Regions from separate parts of the Bacillus sp. FAU20 genome, predicted to be linked through region 2. Evidence: riboswitches for the same ligand, from Rfam matches in the RefSeq annotation. Region 2 holds a riboswitch; each other region holds the start of a gene.
The links. Region 2 has a riboswitch for lysine ahead of AC0OM3_RS15820 (aspartate kinase). Riboswitches for the same ligand answer to the same signal wherever they lie in the genome.
Positions count from the first base shown of each region.

Region 1: another riboswitch for lysine. It lies ahead of lysA (diaminopimelate decarboxylase); the one in region 2 lies ahead of AC0OM3_RS15820 (aspartate kinase).
Region 3: another riboswitch for lysine. It lies ahead of AC0OM3_RS10175 (amino acid permease); the one in region 2 lies ahead of AC0OM3_RS15820 (aspartate kinase).

Region 1 covers NZ_JBVYHY010000021.1:722,663-726,954, forward strand. Annotated here, with positions in the region: gene AC0OM3_RS17480 (phosphoadenylyl-sulfate reductase) at 1-473, opposite strand, end outside; gene AC0OM3_RS17485 (YezD family protein) at 561-704, opposite strand; SAM riboswitch class I at 778-886, opposite strand; gene lysA (diaminopimelate decarboxylase) at 1,002-2,318, opposite strand; lysine riboswitch at 2,499-2,680, opposite strand; gene AC0OM3_RS17495 (DUF3888 domain-containing protein) at 2,770-3,165, opposite strand; gene AC0OM3_RS17500 (LTA synthase family protein) at 3,420-4,292, shown strand, end outside.
Region 2 covers NZ_JBVYHY010000021.1:404,768-409,059, forward strand. Annotated here, with positions in the region: gene AC0OM3_RS15810 (DUF4166 domain-containing protein) at 1-544, opposite strand, end outside; gene AC0OM3_RS15815 (DoxX-like family protein) at 549-1,457, opposite strand; lysine riboswitch at 1,649-1,835, shown strand; gene AC0OM3_RS15820 (aspartate kinase) at 2,038-3,267, shown strand; gene AC0OM3_RS15825 (VOC family protein) at 3,497-3,949, shown strand; gene asnA (aspartate--ammonia ligase) at 4,012-4,292, opposite strand, start outside.
Region 3 covers NZ_JBVYHY010000011.1:347,998-352,289, forward strand. Annotated here, with positions in the region: partial or broken gene AC0OM3_RS10165 (DNA alkylation repair protein) at 1-320, opposite strand, end outside; gene AC0OM3_RS10170 (iron-sulfur cluster biosynthesis family protein) at 354-659, opposite strand; gene AC0OM3_RS10175 (amino acid permease) at 773-2,239, opposite strand; lysine riboswitch at 2,352-2,545, opposite strand; gene AC0OM3_RS10180 (GNAT family N-acetyltransferase) at 2,866-3,315, shown strand; gene AC0OM3_RS10185 (sulfite exporter TauE/SafE family protein) at 3,351-4,292, opposite strand, start outside.

The DNA of each region.
Region 1 (4,292 bases), 320 kb from region 2:
TTTATAAACTTTGTATGCTTACGTGTTTCTGATTGTTCCCTTCTTAAGCCCGATATCCATGCTTTTTCCACGACTAATGATTTTTCTAAAGGTAAAATTTTTCTAATCTTACAACAAAGATTCGGATTGCTCTCCCACAGTTTTTCACCATGCAACTTCGCCTGTTCATCAAGTGTAAGTTCTGGCTGTTTTTCTATAATATTCAATGAAGGAAATCGTTCCCGCACTTTTTGAATTAATTCATACGTTTCTTGAAAATGAACATTTGTATCCAAAAATACAACTTTAGCAGATGGATTTACTTGGTTTATAATGTGCAGCAATACCATACCTTCCACCCCAAAGCTACATGCGTAGACAACCTCATCTTTATATTCTTTATAAGCCCAATTTAATACTGATAACGCGCCTTTTGTTTCATCTTCTTCCGAAAACGAAACAACATTTTCTTCCCACGTTTCATACGTCAACATGTTTTTTCCCCCTGTAAAAGCAAAAAGACGGTTTTAACCTAATGAAAATAGGTTAAAACCGCCTCTAGTTTTTCTAGTCAGCGCTTTTCACTTTAAACGTACTTTTTCACTTTTCTCTAACTGAATTACTTTTCCATCTTGCACAACAATTGTAATTGAACCATATTTCATATCAGCAAGCATCGCTTCAATCTTCTCGGATACTTCATCAAAATGTTCCCGTAAACTCACGCGAACAGCCCCCCCTTTTTATTCATAAAAAAAATCTTTCCCATTTCGAAAAGACTGTTCGGTAATATATTTTACCTTATCTTTCAAAATGGATCCCATTTTGCTGGATTTAGCACCTTGCTTTCTATAAGCAGGTTGCCGAGCTTCTTCGGGCCAGTTCCCTCCGCTTCTCTTGATAAGCTTTGTATTTGTATTTTATCACAATTCTGATTTTTTTCAATCCTAGTTTTCCGATATATTTTAATTATTTTATTTTATAAAAAAGGAATTGCCCATTCGAACAACTCCTTTTCCTATTTAGACAAGCTCTTTAATACGTATGCGATCGTTCCCAATAATATTTTCATATGTTTCGCGTTCCACAACTACTTGCGATGTTCCGCCTTTTGCAAAGACAACGGCTGGTCTTCGAATCCGATTGTAATTATTCGCCATCGAATACCCGTAGGCTCCTGTACAGGAAACTGCTAGTAAATCAGCAGAAGCGACTTTTGGTAAATGAATATCCCAAATCAACATATCTCCACTCTCACAGCATTTCCCAGCAATCGAAACGAGTTCCTCATTCTCATCATTCCCTCGATTCGCTAACATTGCTTCATAACGCGCACTATATAAAGCAGGTCTTAAATTATCTGTCATTCCACCATCGACTGATACATATTTCCGAATACCAGGAATATCTTTCACAGATCCAACTGTATAAATTGTTGTCCCAGCATCACCTACAATGCTACGGCCTGGTTCAATCCATATTTCTGGCAATGGATATTCACATACAGTAAATTGTTCTCTCACTGCACTTGTTACAGCTCGCACATATGTTTCAAGAGTTAATGGTGTATCCGACTCTGTGTAGCGTATTCCAAATCCCCCGCCTACATTTAGCACTTTTACTACATAGTTTGTTTGCTCTCTCACTTCTTCTAAAAATTGGCGAAGAACTTCAATTGCTCGAACAAAACCAGCTGTTTCAAATATTTGCGATCCGATATGTGAATGAATCCCTAGCACATTATAATTTGATTTTTGTAAAGCAAATCCAATTGCCTGCATCGCTTGACCGTTTGAAACGCCAAATCCAAATTTCGAATCATCTTGGCCTGTTGTAATATATTCATGTGTGTGCGCCTCTACTCCAGGCGTTACACGAATTAATATGTTCACAAATTTTCCATGTTGCATCGCTAAATCGTGTAAAACTTCTAATTCAAAGAAATTATCTACGACAAAACAACCAATATTCGCCTGAAGAGCCATCACTATCTCTTCTTCTGTTTTATTATTTCCATGAAAATGAATACGTGATGCTGGAAATCCTGCTTGGAGCGCAGTATATAATTCTCCCCCAGAAACAACGTCTAATGACATATTCTCTTCACGAGCTACTCGGCACATCTCCATGCACAAGAACGCCTTACTTGCATATGCTACTTGATAAGAGAAACCACTTTCTTTAAAAGCACGATGAAACGCTCGGCATTTTCCTCGAATAGACTCTTCATCGTATACATAAAGTGGTGTTCCGTATTGCTTTGCTAGCTGCGTCGTATCGCACCCTCCAATTTCTAAGTGTCCTTGCCCATTAATTCGGCTTGTGCCGTGTAAATACATTTAAATTCCTCCCTTATTTCCTCTAAAACTCATAACCCCAATCTTCTATTCATTGCAGCACGCTTTTAGATAGACAAAAAACGCGCGGAACAATGTTCACACGCGTTTCTTATTAGGAAAAATATATATTGAAAAAATAAACGAGTTGTTATCTCCTCAAAATAAGAAACCGCATCAACATCTCCAAATAGCTCTCCATAAAATAAATCTTATGACAGTACTACATTTATTCAATGCAGTCCCAATATATGAATAAGATGGTTATTCTTATATTTCGGCAATAGTCCCTTTCAACCTATGATCACAGATTCCATTAAATCTCCCATAGCTTACTCTTTCCTATCGCGGCCTCTACCTTTGAGAGTAGATGAGGTAAGTCTATTTAATTTTCAAACATCTAATTGTTGCTATTAACAATACCAAAGGACCATTTTATTTGTCAAACAATTTTTTATATTGTTTTTTTGCAGTTTAGTTTGGTATCGTTTGGTAAGCGCTTTACTGAAATCTTTGTCACTTCCCATTCGCCTTCTTCGTTATTAAATGTAATCGTTACCTTCTCAAATGGTGGAGCAATTTTCCCAGCAACACGTTCATACTTTGTAACTTCAATACTTGCTTGAAATAAATATGTACCGCTATACACTTTTTTCAAACTAATAATTTTAGGACATTGATAAGGTTTCAAACTTCCATATTGTTTTTCAATTGCTTTATTTATTTTTGGAAATAAAACAGAATAAAGTGCATCTTCCATAAGAGGTGGATCATATTGGGCTACCGACACACTCGGTGAAGTAAAAAGTACAACACTACTGCATGCTATAAAACATAATAATTTTCGCATTATAACCTCCGTATTATCACGCGATTCTTTCTGCGTACGATAATTATCATACATAGAAATTCTGTTTTATTGTCTCCCACCACTCTTTTTCTACTCGATTATTATAAAAAAGCCCACAACCTTCTTTTATTTTCGTATAATGATACTCATAGTATAATAATCATAATAACAAAGGACTGTTCGTATATATAAAATGAGTCGTTAAGCAAACTGACTCTCAAGAACTGTCATGCTTTTTAGGAGAGGAGTATATTATGCTACAACATCTGTTTCCAAAACTGCGATTTGCACTCGTTGCAGTCGTTTTACTATGGATTAAAACATATATTGTGTACAAGCTAGCATTTGATATTAAAATTGATAATTTCTTTGAAGAATTCATGCTTTTTATCAATCCACTAGCTGCGTTACTTTTATTTTTCGGCTTAGCTTTACTTGCATCTAAGCACCGAAACCGAATTATAATTGGAATCAGTTTTATACTGTCATTTATTTTATTTGGAAACGCAATGTTTTATGGGTTCTATAACGATTTCGTTACTTTCCCGGTTTTATTCCAAACAAACAATATGGCTGATTTAGGGACAAGTATAAAAGAACTCTTTACGTACAAAACATTACTTTTATTTGCAGATGCAATTATTTTAATGTTTATTTCGCGTAAATTCCCATCATTTGGCGACAAAACACCACTTTCCCGCTCAGAGAAGCGAACTTTCTTTAGCGGTGTAACAGCTTTATTAGCACTACAAATTGTTGTATCAGTTATTTATAAACCACAAATGTTCTCACGCTCATTTGACCGTCAAACTGTCGTGAAGAATTTAGGTTTATACACATATCATCTATTTGATATTACGCTTCAATCCAAGTCTTCAGCTGAGCGTGTATTTGCAAGTGGGGATGGGTTTTCTGAAATTAAAAACTATACAGACTCAAAAGACAAACAAGTTGATAAAAACTTATTTGGAGCTGCAAAAGGTAAAAATGTAATTTTAATTTCAATGGAATCTACACAAAGCTTTGTTATTAATAAAAAAATAAATGGAAAAGAAATTACACCATTTTTAAATGAATTTATTAAGGATAGTTTCTATTTCGATAACTTCTATCATCAAACTGGACAA
Region 2 (4,292 bases):
CATGAATTCGAAAACACTGTAGTGTTGCATCATAACTTTCAACAATTTTTGCTTCACCATACAAGAATTTTGGCAACGGAATTTTTCTTCCAAACATATAAAACCATTGTTTCTTTGAAGCAATATGCATTGCCCCTAACTCATCGATATGAAAATGTAGTGTAGAAACGAGTAAATGTGGTTCGCCAAAATAATCTACAATTTCATTTTCGTTTTCATCCAATTGCATAACTGCGTTAAAATATCTTTTCTTATTATGAAAATAAAAAGTACGGTTCCACCTTACTAATTCTTGTCCATATTCATCTCGCTCAGCTATGTTTTGTATCGTAAATGGAATTTCCTCTCCTCGTTCCGAGAAAAACATTCGAAACTTCGATGCAATTTTCAATATAAATTTCACGAAAAAAGAGCCACCGTAAATTTCATCCATCTTTCCTTCCCCTGTAAAACTATTCTCTTCTGTAATGGCATAACGCTTCTGCAATTCAGGATGAAGATTTTTATAGGTATCCCCTAATAATCGTTCATACATATTAGCCATACACTTATCCCTTTCTCGCCCTCTTGCAATTTTTCGCGCTTGGTAAATCGAAACTATTTATATAACCGACAATTGATAACCCCATTAGAAGAACATTTAATGTAATCGGATTAAACGGCCCTGTAAAGCTTGCGATATTCGTAAATCCTGCCGCTAACGTTAAAACTAGTAATACAATAATATGCAGTATAAATAATTTTCGTTTTGTTAGTGGCAACAGCCATACGACACCGAAAATTATTTCTAACACCCCAATTATTTTAAGTATATATACACTACTTTCATTTGAACCAATTAATACAGAAAGCATCTTTACTTCTTCTGAATGAGTAAACAGTAGTTTCGGCACTATCCCTTGATATATCCATACAAAAGCAAATAAAAAGCATACGAGCCAATACGTCATTGTTCTTCTAATTAGTAACCTAGGATGAAGCCCCTTTTCTAACCATAATTTTAAGGCATCAAAACTCCAAGCGGTCGCCCAACCTAATAACGGACGAAAAATATAGGAATCTATTACATTTCCTATACGACCAAATCTTGTATCATAATCATATTGTGTCTCAAAATGGATGTATTCTTTATTCGGCGTATACTTCCAATAACCACGTCCTATTTGAATAAGAGATAATGTATTATCCGTCCAAAATTTTAAAGAGGAAATTCTTTCACCAGTTTCTTTTCTTATTTCACCTATTGATTCCCCTTCTCCAGCTATTTCAAGCCCAAATCCAATCTTTGTTTTATACAAAAACTTCTGTGGTTCTCCTTCTTTTTTCTCTAAATACGAAATTTCAGTAAAGCGAGCATCCCACTCTGTATGTATATCTGGTTCTTGCGTATATCTCCATAATTTTTCCATCGTCGTGTTCATTTTTGTCGCAACATAAATAGGCTGTTTCCTTTTCATTCTCCCACCTCCTATGCACTATAAGTTTAATGTACATGCAATGAATTTATTTTGCTACATTTTTCACAAACTTTTCTGTAAAAAGAAAGAATTTTTAAAATATATGTAAAACACTTGATTCCCCGAAAAATTTAAATTATTATAAAACAAATGTTACCAATAACTTCATAAATCAAACACTCTCGCCTAAAACGTGAGATAGAGGTTGCGATACTTATGAGTATTCTAATGGAGACACAGAGATGTCTATGAACTTAGATGAAAGGAAGTATTGCCGAAATTGATAAATTTCTCTGCATTTATCAATTGGGGCTGTTTTCGAATAGAAACAGAACTGTCATATGTACAGACGTGTACGTATGAAGAGCTATCTACAAAAAAGAGATATCATTTTTTATGATATTCCTTTTTTGGCGGTTTTTTTATTAGCTCCGTTTTCTGTTTCCCTTTTCCTGTAACAGCACCATCCTCACTTATTTGAGATGGTGTTTTTTGTTTGTCTTTCTGGTAACTACAGGAGTATTGGGATTTATATATTTCCTAATCTATTCTTAAAAATAGACGAAAGAAGGAATTTGTAATGGAAACAATTGTTCAAAAATTTGGTGGCACTTCTGTCGGAAGCGTCGAACGCATTCAACATGTAGCAAATTTAATTATTGAAGAATATGAACGAGGTCATAGCGTTGTCTCTGTCGTTTCAGCAATGGGAAAAAGTACGGATCAACTTGTCGCACTCGCTAACGCTATTACAGAAAATCCAAGTAAACGTGAAATGGATATGCTTCTATCTACAGGAGAACAAGTAACTATTTCATTATTAACAATGGCACTGCAAGCAAAAGGCTATCATGCAATTTCATTAACAGGATGGCAAGCTGGTATTACGACAGAATCTGTACATAGTAGTGCACGGATTACTGACATTCATACAGATCGTATTCAATCTTATCTTGCTGAAGGCACGATTGTTATCGTAGCTGGTTTCCAAGGTATAAGTGTAGCAAATGAAATTACAACGCTTGGCCGTGGTGGTTCTGATACGACTGCTGTCGCACTAGCCGCTGCACTTAAAGCAAAAAAATGTGATATTTATACGGATGTGACAGGCGTATATACGACGGACCCACGAGTTGTAAAAGATGCTTACAAATTAGATGAAATTTCTTATGACGAAATGTTAGAGCTTGCTAATCTCGGTGCTGGCGTATTACACCCGCGCGCTGTTGAGTTTGCTAAAAATCATAACGTAGTTTTAGAAGTTCGCTCAAGTATGGAACAAGAAAACGGAACAATTGTAAAAGGAGAATGTAACATGGAACAACAATCAATCGTTAAAGGTATTGCATTTGAGGATAACATTACACGTGTCACAATTAAAGGACTAGAACAAGGCTCGCTTTCAACAGTTTTCTCTACATTAGCAGCAGCACACATTAATGTAGATATCATCATTCAAAGTATTACAAATGAAGGAACTGTACATCTCTCCTTCTCCATTCACTCGAATGATTTAAGAGAAACTTTAAAAGTTTTGGAACAAAATCAAGAAACTCTTCACTACGAATTTGTAGAACATGAAAATCACTTAGCAAAAGTATCAATCGTAGGATCTGGCATGGTATCTAACCCTGGTGTCGCTGCAAATATGTTCACTACTTTAAAAGAAGAAAATATTCATATTAAAATGGTAAGTACATCAGAAATTAAAGTGTCTGTCGTTATTGACCGCCTTCATTTAGTAACAGGTGTTGAGGCGTTGCATCAATCATTTATGGCGAAAATTGAGCCTTTAGTGCAAATGAGCTAATTTGATATTTTCAGTAACGCTTATAAAAAAATCATATTAATCTACTTCCTTCCTATTAAATAAAATGCTGTTCGTTAACAAGATGCTATATGACATATAAAAAAACACCTTGTCACCTTTTCATATACTATGACAAGGTGTTTTTGACTGAAAGGAATTTGTAACTACTTAGTAGTATAATTATGAGGATGATTAAATAATAAACTTTTATACATAAGGAGATAAGACTATGGCAAAAAACAAATTACTACGAATGGACAATGTCAGCATCGTTGTAGAATCCCTTGATAACGCAATCTCTTTCTTCGAGGAGATTGGCTTGAACCTCGAAGGGCGAGCCACTGTCGAAGGTGAATGGGCTGGTCGCGTAACTGGACTCGGCTCTCAGTGCGTAGAGATTGCTATGATGGTCACTCCAGATGGCCACAGCCGAATTGAACTTTCGCGATTTCTCACCCCACCTACTATATCAGATCACCGAAATACTCCTGTAAACGCCCTCGGTTATCTACGCGTCATGTTCACCGTTGAAGACATTGACGAAATGGTATCCAGACTCACTAAGCATGGTGCAGAGCTCGTTGGCGAAGTAGTTCAATACGAGAACTCGTATCGTCTCTGCTACATTCGTGGAGTCGAAGGAATTTTAATCGGTTTAGCGGAAGAACTCGGTAATAAATAAGCAAGTGACGTTTTATAAAAAAGAGGGAATAGCTCTATATTTAAGCTATTCCCTCACTTCTATTAAAACAGATGAATGTTTTCTTTTTTACAAGCTGCACGTAAATCGTCAGGCCATACAGAAGATTGAACTTCACCGATATGTGCTTTACGTAAGAAGTACATGCACATTCTTGATTGTCCAATACCACCGCCGATTGTTAATGGTAGTACGTCTTCTAGTATACCTTTATGGAAATCATACTCACGTTTGAAGTCTTCACCAGTTTTCGTTAACTGCTCATCAAGTGATTTACTATCAACACGAATTCCCATTGATGATAATTCAAATGAAGATTGTAGTA
Region 3 (4,292 bases), on a different contig from region 2:
AAGGAAGCCTTGGTCTTGTACCTTCAGAAACTAATCTTCTAATGTGGCTGTTTTCGTCATGAATCCACTGTTGTATTTTCTGGTCCTAATGTTTTCAGTAATATATGTATTGCTGCATTAAAATCTTTTTGTAAAGCATTTTGTAATTCATCTGCTATTACTTCAATACGTTGTTTTAACTCTAAACCTTCAACTTTACATGTTACAGAGGTTACAAAGTTTTTTTTAGAGAAATTCGGATCGTATTTACAAATAGAATCAGCTATTTTTTCTGCTAATTCTTCGCTAAATAAAAATTTTAACGGAACATAATTATCCATTTTTTCACCTCGGTGGTCAAATGAAAACAATTTTTATTTTTTAATCGACAATCCATAAACTAACGTCTCACTCGGAGTCGTAATACTAAAACCAGTCGTCTTATAATCAAGCTTCACTGTATCACCAGTGTAGTCTTTCGTGAATGAATCCATTTGTACGATAAGCTCTGCATCTTCATATACAACATCATCTGCGTTATATGTATCCCAAATTAAATCGACATCAACGAAAATACTACAAGAGTTTGTCATTGTCCCTCTAATGCGAATGATCTTTTTGTCTTCACGTTCTAATCTATGTATAGCTGCTTTTGCTTCATCAGTAATACGAATGTTCATAGTATCCCAACCTTTATTTATATTTCCTTTATTATTGCAAAAACAGGAGCAATAGGGAAGCAAAGAGGTTTGCAACAAAAAACGAGCAAACAAATTTGTTTGCTCGTTTCACTTTATTTTAGTTCACATTTATCAAGTGGAATCACTTTTGTTTTTTTCGTAAATTTATATCCTAACCATAGTACTAAGAAGAGTGGTAAACCGATGTAAGAAACGAGTACGCCATTCCAATCGATTGATTCACCCATAAATGCCCCGTAGTTTTGTCCTAAAATTACGATGATACAAAGTGTAAATGCGAAGATTGGACCAAATGGGAACCATTTTGCTCTATATGGTAAGTCATTTAAATCTTTTCCTTGTGCGATATATGCTTTACGGAAACGGTAATGACTAATTGCGATTCCAACCCATGCGATAAAGCCAGACATTCCAGATGCGTTTAATAACCAAATGTATACAACACCGTCACCGAATAAAGAAGCAATGAAAGCAATACTACCAACAATTGACGTTACGATTAACGCGTTAACAGGTACACCGCGGCTATCTAATTTGCCTAAGAATTTTGGTGCTTTTCCTTGGCGAGCTAAATCCCAAAGCATACGAGTTGATGCATACATACCAGAGTTACCAGCAGATAGTACAGCAGTTAAAATAACAGCGTTCATAACAGAAGCAGCAAAGGCAACGCCCGCTTTTTCAAAAATAAGTGTAAATGGACTTACTGTTACATCACTTGCTGCAAGGCTTTCAGTTGTATAAGGAATTAATAAACCGATAACGAGAATCGCAAGGATATAGAATAAAAGAATACGCCAAAAGATCGAACGAATTGCTTTCGGAATATTACGTTCTGGATCAGATGTTTCACCAGCAGCTACTCCTAATAATTCAGTTCCTTGGAAAGAGAAACCAGCTGCCATAAATACACCGATAATTGCCATGATACCGCCGTTAAATGGTGCATCTGCAACAGTGAAGTTTTTGAATCCAACCGTTTCGCCGCCCATAATTCCGAAAATCATCATGAAACCAACAATTAAAAAGATAATAATAGTAACTACTTTAATAAGTGCGAACCAATATTCAGATTCACCAAACCCTTTAACAGATAAGTAGTTTAAAAGGAAAATAATAGCTAAACATAATCCGCTCCAAATAAGAGAAGGGGTATCCGGGAACCAAAATTTCATAATTAATGTTACGGCCGCTAGTTCTGCCGCAATTGTAATTGCCCAGTTATACCAATAGTTCCATCCAAGTGCAAAGCCAAGTGATGGATCAACAAATTTTGTTGCATACGTGCTAAAAGATCCAGTAACAGGCATGTAAGCTGCAAGTTCAGCTAAGCTTGTCATTAAAAAATAAACCATAATTCCAATTGCGGCGTATGCAATTAATGCGCCACCAGGTCCAGCTGTATGGATGACACCACCGCTGGCAAGAAATAGTCCGGTACCAATTGTACCACCGAGAGAAATCATCGTAAGGTGCCTTGATTTTAGACCGCGTCTTAATTCACCTTTTCCTTGTGTAGTTTGCGTTTTAGAGGTAGATTGATTTGTTGCGCTATTCATGTTCAACACTCCTTTTCTTGTAGGTTAGGAAGGAGCGGGGGAGAAAAATACAAAAAACCGCCAAAGGAATTTGGCGGAACGTTTCACAAATAACCACCCCATCATACCCTTCCGTTAAGATAGCACCCCACGTTTACACGGTAATTTTGTAAACGTGACAGTTCTGTTCCTTTCGGAGACAGCCCCAGCTCATATTTCCAGAGAAGAAATATAAACTTCGGCAACTTTTCCTTTCAAACGGAGTCAGCTGACATTCTCTGTGTCTCGTCCGTTTTACTATTAAAAGTCGCAACCTCTACCTCATCGGATTGATGAGGATTTATATATTGCTAAGATTTTTAATATATGGCAATTGTAATGACTTTCTGAATATATTGCAAGATATTTTGTAGGAAAAAATCAAAAAATATCGGTTATTGTATAGGAAACGCTTGCAAAACTCCACCCGAACCAACTATTATGTAGCAATAAGCAAAGAAAAAATTGTTATACAAATGTTTCGCAAAAAATATTGAAAAATCCTTTAAATTAAAAGAAAATTCAGAAAAATATAATTCGACATTCATGATAAGGTCATATTATTTGTTATAATTAGAGTAACGTTTAAGCAAAAAGGGGAAATCAAAATGAAATTAGAAACAGAAAGGCTCTATATAGTGCCGTGTACAGAAGAGAGGATTCAAGTCGCTAACGAGCAAGGATATAATAGCGGTCCGCATATTGTGGGGCATGTAGGGAATATAAAACAAGATGCGGATTTATTATCATGGGGGGCGTGGTATGTTCTTCGGAAAGAAGATGATATCGTTTTAGGTGATATTGGGTTTAAGGGGAAACCAAATGAGAATCAAACAGTAGAAATCGGTTATGGATTTATTGAGAAATATTGGAATCAGGGCTATGCAACAGAAGCTGTAAGAGAACTAATCGATTGGGCTTTCAAAACAGGAGAGGTAGAAACAATAATTGCAGAGACACTCCTAGATAATTATAGTTCGATGCGTGTTTTAGAAAAGTTACATATGAAGAGAGTAAATGCTACAGAAACGATGATTAATTGGAAAATAGAAAAATAAAAAATACCGCTCTAAATTGGGCGGTATTTTTATAGTTATGGTAGCATTTGCTTCTGATCATTCGGATACTCAGCCGTTGATGCGTTAGGCCGATTGGAATGATTTCGAACAGCAATGAGAATAGAAATAATAACGACAAGACCAACTGCAACGTAAGAAAGTGAAATAATAGTTGGATCCACTTTAAATGTAGTAAGCAGTGTACGAATATTTGTGAAGATAATAAGACCGCCAACTAATACGCCAAGTAAATGTGCTGGAACGATGCGAACTAACCATGCAGCAATTGGTGCAGCGACAATACCGCCAAGCATTAACGCAAATACCCAAACCCAGCTTACTTGTTCCCAGCCAAGTGAGATGAAGAAGCCAATTGTTGCAGCGAGTGAAACAGGAAACTCACTCGTATCTACAGATCCGATAACTTTTCTCGCTTCATTTCCTCTTGCTAAAAGTACAGGTGTCGTAATCGGACCCCAGCCACCACCACCAGTTGAATCAACGAATCCAGCGAATAAGCCAAGCGGCACAAGTTGTTTTGCAGACATACGTTTTTTTGAAGCAACAATTTGTTTTTGAATGATGAATCGTAATAAAATATAAACCCCTAAAGTAAATAAAAATACAGAAATGTACGGTTTAATGACATCACCAGGTAAATTGCTTAAAAAACATGCCCCAACAAATGCGCCAATTGCTCCTGGCAATGTAAGCCTGGAAACTGTATATTTATCAACATTTCCAAATTTGATATGAGATGCACCAGAAGCCGCGGTTGTAACGACTTCAGCTAAATGAACAGATGCGGAAGCGACAGCTGGTGCAATACCAAACATTAATAATAAAGAGGAAGACGTTACCCCGTACGCCATTCCAAGCGCTCCATCGATTAATTGAGCGAAAAATCCAATAATAGCAAAGACAATTAATTTCTGCATAAAAAATCCCCCTGTAATAATAAATGAAAAAGGCACTTT